DNA from 2 places in the Pseudoalteromonas sp. SG43-5 genome. Region 1 is predicted to be linked to the other one. Evidence: predicted binding sites of a transcription regulator. Region 1 holds the regulator's gene; the other holds the start of a gene.
What was found. Region 1 encodes MetJ, which represses methionine synthesis genes. Its sites were predicted from a motif close to TAGACGTCTAGACGTCTA; they were not measured.
Positions count from the first base shown of each region.

Region 2: metA (homoserine O-succinyltransferase) is a predicted target of MetJ. The motif match lies at 1,931-1,948, and genes of this name have one in related genera.

Region 1 covers NZ_JACJFA010000012.1:27,654-32,096, reverse strand. Annotated here, with positions in the region: gene metL (bifunctional aspartate kinase/homoserine dehydrogenase II) at 1-332, opposite strand, end outside; gene metB (cystathionine gamma-synthase) at 502-1,749, opposite strand; gene metJ (met regulon transcriptional regulator MetJ) at 2,039-2,359, shown strand; gene H5161_RS13075 (malic enzyme-like NAD(P)-binding protein) at 2,424-3,665, opposite strand; gene rpmE (50S ribosomal protein L31) at 4,192-4,407, opposite strand.
Region 2 covers NZ_JACJFA010000005.1:160,350-164,792, reverse strand. Annotated here, with positions in the region: gene H5161_RS07575 (homocysteine S-methyltransferase family protein) at 1-929, opposite strand, end outside; gene metA (homoserine O-succinyltransferase) at 919-1,866, opposite strand; gene H5161_RS07565 (porin family protein) at 2,077-2,724, opposite strand; gene ettA (energy-dependent translational throttle protein EttA) at 3,058-4,443, shown strand, end outside.

The sequences.
Region 1 (4,443 bases):
TTTAGCTGCTCAGCTTGAGCAAGTTCTGCAATATTACTAAGCTCGGTATTTAGTGTTCTAAGTGCGCAGCGCTTTAAATCAGCTTGTAATAACTGCTCAATTAAATCGCTTTGATGGTTATTTAACTGCAGTAAAATATCAGCGACAGCTTGCGTGTCTTGCAGTTGATAACTTTGCCACAACGACACAAGTGTATCTGTAGTTTTACCTGCAGCAGATACCACAACACAGTCGCCCGGCTGAGTATGCCCAATAATTATTTTAGCTACGCTTTGATAGCGCTCACTAGAGCTTAAGCTTGAACCACCAAATTTATGTACACAATTGACCATATTTATACCAATTCGCTTAATTAAGTTGTCTATTTTGAGGTAAGAAAACCGTATCGATAACAAGGCAAAAATTTCGTTATTTAGTTGTTCTATATTAGGAATTTTTAACGATGTTATCGTGCGGTTTAATCCCTCAAATTGATTAGGTATTATTGCGGATTGGTATTAATTACCAAAGCGCTGGACGGGCTGCACTTAATTTAACGTTTCCACCAGAAGTGCCAGCACCTTTGCCTACACGGCCAACATTTTTATTTTGCCCTGGTTTTACAAGTTCAAATACTCGTTCAAAGTCAGCTATTAAATCGTGTATATCTTCAATCCCAACCGAAATACGAATAAGCGTATCGCCCACACCCGCTTCTAAACGTGCCTTTGCCTCCATACCTGCGTGCGTCATAGTTGCAGGGTGACAAATTAAGCTCTCTACGCCACCTAGTGACTCAGCTAAACTAAACGTTTTAAGGCTAGTTAAAAATGCTGCCGCGTCGTTTATATCGCCTTTAATATCAAAACTAACCATGCCACCAAAGCCAAGTTGTTGTGCTTTAGCAAGTTCATGTTGAGGATGCGACTCAAGTCCAGGATAGTAAACTTGGCTTACAAAATTGGAGCTTTCAAGGTACTCAGCTATTGCTAGCGCATTTTCTTGGTGCTGCCTTAAGCGCACATTTAAAGTACGTAGACCACGAAGCGTTAAATAACTATCAAAAGGAGCGCCCGTAATACCAATATTATTTGCCCACCAAGCAAGCTCATCACCAAGCTCTTGTGTTGCAGCAATAACAGCGCCGCCCACTACATCTGAGTGCCCGTTAATATATTTAGTAGTTGAATGCACCACAATATCTACACCAAACTTAATAGGGTTTTGTAAGGCAGGAGACAAAAACGTGTTATCTGCGGCAACCAATGCACCGCATTGCTTAGCAACATCGGTAACCGCTTTAATATCGGTTAAACGAAGTACTGGGTTACTTGGAGTCTCTATCCAAATAAGCTTAGGTTTAATTGCTAAAATTTGTTGAAGGCTTTTTTCTTTTGTTAAATCTAATACTTCAAGCTTCAATAGTCCGCGTTTTTGTAACGATGTAAATAAACGATAGCTTCCACCATAACAATCATGTGGAATTACTAACGTGTCGTCACTGTTAAGTAGCTGAGTAGCTAAATGCACGGCAGCCATACCAGTGGCCGTAATTATGCCACGAGCGCCACCTTCAAGCTTAGCAAGCGTCTCTGCTAAAATATCACGATTAGGGTTACCACTGCGGCCATAATCATACTCACGCTTAGTATCAAAGTCGGCAAACGAATAAGTCGTTGATAAATAAATTGGCGGCACCACTGCACCATGATGTTTATCAGCATCAACGCCGTTACGTACAGCAATGGTCGCTTTGTTTTTTTCGCTCATATTCGTCACCTGATTAATTTGGATGTTTAGACGTCTAAAAGAGTAAGTTATCCGTTTTAATAAGTCAAAGGGTTTTAAAGCTCTAGATGGCTAAAGTTAGGTAAGGCGTTTGCTAGTATCACATTTTAGCTCACAAAAGTGAGCTTATTTTTACATCCCAAATAGGCTTATTAAGATAGATCGGTATCTATTATTTGACTATCTTTTTTAAATCGATAGAATTTCACGCATATTTACACGCTTTTTATACCGTGTGAGAAATTAATAATCTGAGGCAACGATACATCTTATGGCTAAATGGAATGGTGAGTATATTCACCCATACGCAGAACACGGGAAAAAATCAGAGCAAGTTAAAAAGATCACCGTTTCGATCCCACTAAATGTATTAAAAGTTTTAACGGATGAGCGTACGCGTCGTCAAATCAACAACCTTCGCCATGCAACAAATAGTGAATTGCTATGTGAGGCGTTTTTGCATGCATTTACTGGCCAACCTTTACCAAATGACGATGACCTACGTAAAGACAACGCAGAAAAAGTACCAGAAGAAGTTAAAAAGATAATGCAAGAAATGGGTTTAGAAGTGCCTATTTTAAACGAAGAATAAATCGTTACCTTTTTAATCAAAAAACCTCAGCATTGCTGAGGTTTTTTTGTTTAAGCGTTATATATTACGCCATATAGTTTTCAGGCAAGTCAATTTGCGCAACACCCGACTCTACCGCAGCAAGTGCTACAGCTTTAGCTATACGCGGTAGTAAACGCGGATCCATTGGTTTTGGAATAATATACTGCGCACCAAACTCTAGCTTATCTACGCCTGCGGCTTTTAAAACTTCTGCAGGTACAGGCTCTTTGGCAATACTACGAATAGCCTCAACTGCAGCAATTTTCATTTCATCGTTAATCGCGCTTGCACGTACATCAAGTGCACCACGGAAAATAAACGGGAAACATAAAACATTGTTAACCTGGTTAGGGTAATCAGAGCGCCCTGTTGCCATAATTAAATCGTTGCGTGCGCCGTGAGCAAGTGCAGGATCGATCTCTGGATCTGGGTTTGAACATGCAAACACGACCGGTTTTTCTGCCATTAGTTTTAAATCTTCGGCAGCTAACAAGTTAGGACCCGAAACACCAACAAACACATCAGCATCTGCAATTACATCTTGCAATGTGCGTTTATCGGTATTGTTAGCAAAAAGCTGTTTATATTCATTTAAATCATCGCGACGAGTATGAATAACACCTTTGCGGTCAAGCATATAAATGTGTTCACGCAGTGCACCACACTTAATTAACAGTTCCATACACGCAACTGCAGCAGCGCCTGCACCTAAACATACAATTATTGCATCTTCAATTGATTTACCTTGTACTTCTAGTGCATTTAACATGCCGGCAGCCGTAACAATGGCGGTGCCGTGTTGATCATCATGAAAAACAGGAATGCCACAACGCTCTATTAATGCTTTTTCAATTTCAAAACACTCTGGTGCTTTAATATCTTCAAGGTTAATACCACCGAATGTGTCAGCAATATTGGCCACCGTGTTAATAAAGTCTTCTGTTGTTTTGTGCTTTACTTCAATATCAATAGAATCAAGCCCTGCAAAACGTTTAAACAATAACGCCTTGCCTTCCATTACGGGTTTAGACGCTAGAGGACCTAAATTACCCAAGCCCAAAATTGCAGTACCATTAGTGATAACCGCAACCATGTTACCTTTACCGGTATATTTATATGCATTTGCAGGATCTGCGGCAATTTCACGTACAGGTTCAGCGACGCCAGGGCTATAAGCTAGGGCTAAGTCTTGAACTGTTTCAGCTGGTTTTGTTAGCTCAATGCTAATTTTACCAGGTACGGGATGTGAGTGATAATGTAGTGCTTGTTCACGAAAGTCAGACATAACGCGATGGTATCCTGCAATTTAAGTTAAAGTGAGAGGTGGAGTCTTGGGGTACGATACCCTTATTATTTTTAAATTCCAAGCAATATCAGGTCTATCCTGTTATATGCTATATCCTTTAATTTTAAGAGGTTTTTCAGTAACTTTGCAGGATTATATAAACATTTGATAAATAAAAATTCACCAAAAAAGTAAGTTTTGAGGTGTGTTTATGTCTATTAAAATATTAAAAAAATGTATGTTTAACACATCATCATAAACTTAAAATAACAGCCTACTACACTACTTTAAAAACAGATAAGCCCACGTTAGCTACTTTTATCAACCTAGTTAAAATTTGTACTATTTAAAATATAGAGAATATCTATTCATTTGTCTGTAAAGGTTTATGCATACTCAGAATAAGAATAGGAAATAGTTATGCAAGGTGTGATGTAGCTCGAGCAAGCTAAATAAGATAAGAAGTAGTAAATTTTAGACACAAAAAAAGCACCCTAAGGTGCTTTTTTTAACTAAACAGCAATAATTACTTCTTGCTGCTAAGTGCACCGAAGCGCTTGTTGAAGCGATCAACACGGCCGCCAGTGTCTAAAATCTTTTGCTTACCAGTGTAAAACGGGTGACACGCAGAACATACGTCTAAGTGAATGTCTTTACAAAGAGTTGAGCTAGTTTCGAATTTGTTTCCGCATGAACATGTTGCAGAAATTACTTCGTACTTAGGGTGAATACCTTCTTTCATAGGAACCTCTAGTTAAGGCCGCATCGCTCTCCAAAC
Region 2 (4,443 bases), on a different contig from region 1:
ATAAAGCCCGATTTACCCCAATCGATAATTTCGGCTGCCATTTCAGGCGCTTCTAAGTCGTATTCACCAAACTCATTAGGCAAGCCCGCATTAGGGTGTACCGATGTAAAGGTTTCGCACACGCGCGAAAGCTCTTCTACATATTGGCGCAGTAAATCAGGGCCAAGCGCGCAGTTTAAACCAATCGAAATAGGCTTAATATGGCGAATAGAGTTATAAAATGCTTCGGTTGTTTGCCCAGAAAGCGTACGGCCAGAAGCGTCAGTAATAGTGCCCGAGATCATAACTGGTAATGTGCGCCCTGCTTGCTCAAAGGCTTCTTCTACGCCAAACGAGGCGGCTTTTGCATTAAGCGTGTCGAATATAGTTTCGATTAGTATTAAATCGGCGCCGCCTTCCATTAATGCAAGGGTAGACTCTACATACGCAGTAACTAGCTTATCAAAGGTGACATTTCGGTAACCCGGATCGTTTACGTCTGGCGAAATTGAACACGTTTTAGATGTCGGCCCTAAAACACCGGCTACATAGCGCGGTTTTTCTGGCGTTTTAGCCGTAAATTCATCGCAAATTGCGCGTGCTAATTTAGCCGACTCTAGGTTTATTTCACGGCTTAGGTTTGCCATGTCGTAATCTTCCATCGAAATAGTGGTCGAGTTAAACGTGTTGGTTTCGATAATATCGGCGCCCGCTGATAAAAAACCACGATGAATATCAGTGATTAAGTCGGGCTTGGTTAGGCTTAATAAATCGTTATTACCTTTAATTAATACATGCCAGTCTTTAAAACGCTCTCCGCGATAGTCTTCTTCTTCTAGCTTATGATCTTGGATCATGGTGCCCATTGCGCCATCTAAAATTAAAATGCGTTCTTTTAATGCGGCACTTATTTCGGCTTGCTTATTATTTGTAGGCGCGTTATTCGGCATAGTTGTTAGTCCTCACGTCTTGGCTAACTAAATTAATATCATACGGTGTGGTTTGGTACACGTAGTAATTTAACCAGTTCGAAAAAAGTAAAAAAGCATGGCTTTGCCACGTTTTTGAAGGTTGTTTGGTTGCATCGTCATCCGGAAAGTAATTTTCGGGCTTTGGTGCATTAGGGCTTTTTTTACAATCGCGCTCGTATTCTGCTTTTAGCGAGTCGGCGTCGTACTCTGGGTGGCCGGTTATAAACACTTGGCTACCCGATTTATTTTTAAGTAAGTAAGCCCCTACTCGCTCAGAACCTGCCAGTACAACGAGTTCTTCACAGGCGTTTATTTTATTTATATCAATATGGCCGTAGCGTGAGTGAGGTACCAAAAAGGTATCGTCGAATCCGCGAGTCAGTGCACCGTGATCAAAATAACACTGGTGAGTAAATACGCCACACAGTTTATCGTCTTTTAAATCGCGTTTTAAATTGTAACGGTGATATAACGCTGCATGCGCTGCCCAACACGAAAATAACGTAGAGGTAACGTGTTGCTCAGCCCAATCAATAATGACCTTTAGCTCATCCCAATACGCTACATCGTCGTATTCTAAATGGGCAAGTGGCGCACCGGTTACTATTAATGCATCGTAATTGTTGTCTTTAACCTCAGAAAAATAACGGTAGAAGGTATCAAGGTGCTCTTCTGAGTTGCTGCTACTGCGGTGAGTGTCGAGGCGCAGTAGTTCTACGTTTACTTGCAAAGGTGAGTTGGCAAGTAAGCGAATAAACTGAACTTCGGTTTCTACTTTATTAGGCATTAAGTTTAAAATAGCCAAACGCATTGGGCGTATTTCTTGCGTTTTTGCACGACTTTTTGGCATTACAAATACGTTTTCTTGACGTAAACGTGCAATTGCCGGCAACTCGTCTTTTACTGTAATTGGCATACTTTACTCCTGCTCATAAAAACCGAGGCTTAATTATGAACTGAAAGTAAAAAATATCAACCTCTAGATGTATAGATGTCCAAATGAAATTTATTCATGATTTTTTTAAGATTTACTAAAAGTTATAGATGAGAGGGAATGCATTTATATTGAAGTACTTTGTTTTAGTGAATTGAAATAGCGCTACTAAAATCAGTAGCGCTATTATAATTAAAAACGATAATTTACAGATAAATTAAGAGCGTAAATATCGCCTTCATTTGTATCAAAATATTGGTATTCAGCACTTACTTGCCAGCGTTGAGTTAGCCTAAAGTCAATGCCGGTTCCGTACGTTACGCCGCCTTCATCGTAGTTTTGCTCAGTTATTAGCGTAGAATTTGTATCTGTACCAGTTATTGATTCTGCAAGGTTTTTTAAGTCGCCTTCATTGTAACTTAATTTATTTCTACCATAGCCACCAAATAAAAACACATCAGCTCGAGATGAAATTGGATAATTAGCTTTTACAAATATACTTGTTTGCAAATCAAGGCTTGAATCGATTTCGCTCTTAATGAATTCTGAACTCAGCGAACCGTCCTGTGGGTTCTGAGTGTAAACAATTCCGTTTAGAGGCGTTGACTCATCATTTAACCCAAAACCTATACGCCCTTCTAATGCAAAGTAACGCGAAAACTGATATCCAAACCGGCCGTAAAGCGTTGTAAACTGTATGCTATCACTCTCGTATACATCAATTTGCGTAGACCCTATCCCTATTCCTTGGTAATAACCATTTACGTGGAGTATGTCTGCTTGGCTCGAAAATGAGTATAAACCTAAAAGTAATGCCCCTAACCTTGTAACTATTTTCATGTTCATTCCTTTAAACCTTTGTAATATTTAATAATGTGATGTTTAACAACAAACTAAGTGTGGCCTGCCTATATAACTTGCTTATACTTTACAGCTTGTAAATATACTGTACCACTTTTGTTAAAAATGAAATGTATTTGAACAATATAAAACAATAGATTACAGAATTTTACACAATAGAAATCCTGTAATAGTAGTGTTTTTAACGAGCAATCAAAACAAAGTACCGCTTAGGTAAGTGTATTGTTCTATACAGCATTCGTTGACTGTTTCACCCGTCAGCCACTACAATACAACATTGAAATTTTTATTATTATTTGAAGGCTTTCCTCCATGGTTTTACCTGATAAATTTATATTCTCGATGAGTCGAGTATCTAAGGTTGTGCCACCTAAGCGCACTATCTTAAAAGATATTTCGTTGCACTTTTTTCCTGGCGCTAAAATTGGTGTGCTTGGTTTAAACGGTTCTGGTAAATCTACGTTACTGCGTATTATGGCCGGTGTTGACCAAGATTTTGAAGGTGATGCACATCCTCAGCCTGGTACTAAAATTGGTTATTTACCGCAAGAACCTGTTTTAGACGAAAGTAAAACAGTACGTGAAACTGTTGAAGAAGCTGTTGGCGAAGTTAAACATGCACTTAAACGTCTTGACGAAGTGTATAACGAATACACCATGGAAGACGCTGACTTTGACGCACTTGCAAAAGAGCAAGGCGAGCTTGAAGCTGTTATTCAGGCGCACGATGGTCATAACATCGACAACGTTTTAGAACGCGCAGCTGATGCACTTCGCCTGCCAGAGTGGGATGCTAAAATTGAGCACCTTTCAGGTGGTGAGCGTCGCCGTGTTGCTATATGTCGATTATTACTTGAAAAACCAGACATGCTTATCCTTGATGAACCTACTAACCACTTGGATGCTGAGTCGGTTGCATGGTTAGAGCGCTTCTTACACGATTACGAAGGCACTGTTGTGGCTGTAACGCATGACCGTTACTTCCTTGATAATGTAGCTGGTTGGATATTAGAGCTTGACCGTGGTGAAGGTATTCCATGGGAAGGTAACTACTCTTCTTGGCTTGAACAAAAAGATGCGCGCTTACAGCAAGAACAAAAATCTGAAAAAGCACGTCAAAAATCAATTGCGCAAGAACTTGAATGGGTTCGTTCAAACCCTAAAGGTCGTCAAGCTAAGTCAAAAGCACGTATGGCTCAGTTTACTGAAATGCAGCAGTCTGATTACCAAAAACGTAACGAAACTAACGAGATGTTTATCCCACCTGGTCCGCGTTTAGGTGACCAAGTACTTGAAGTAACTAATCTTCGTAAGAGTTTTGGCGATCGAGTTTTAATTGATGACTTAAGCTTTAGCATGCCAAAAGGTGCCATTGTGGGCATTATTGGCGCGAATGGCGCGGGTAAATCAACGCTGTTTAAAATGATAAGCGGTGAGCAAACGCAAGACAGCGGTAACATCAGCGTTGGCGAAACAGTACACCTAGCTACTGTTGATCAGTTCCGCGACGGTATGGACGAAAGCAAAACTGTTTTCCAAGAAATATCAGACGGACAAGACGTACTGAAAATTGGTAACTTTGAGTTCCCAAGCCGAGCATATGTAAGTCGCTTTAACTTTAAAGGTAACGATCAGCAAAAGTTTGTTAAAGACCTATCAGGTGGTGAGCGTAACCGTTTACACCTTGCTAAGTTATTA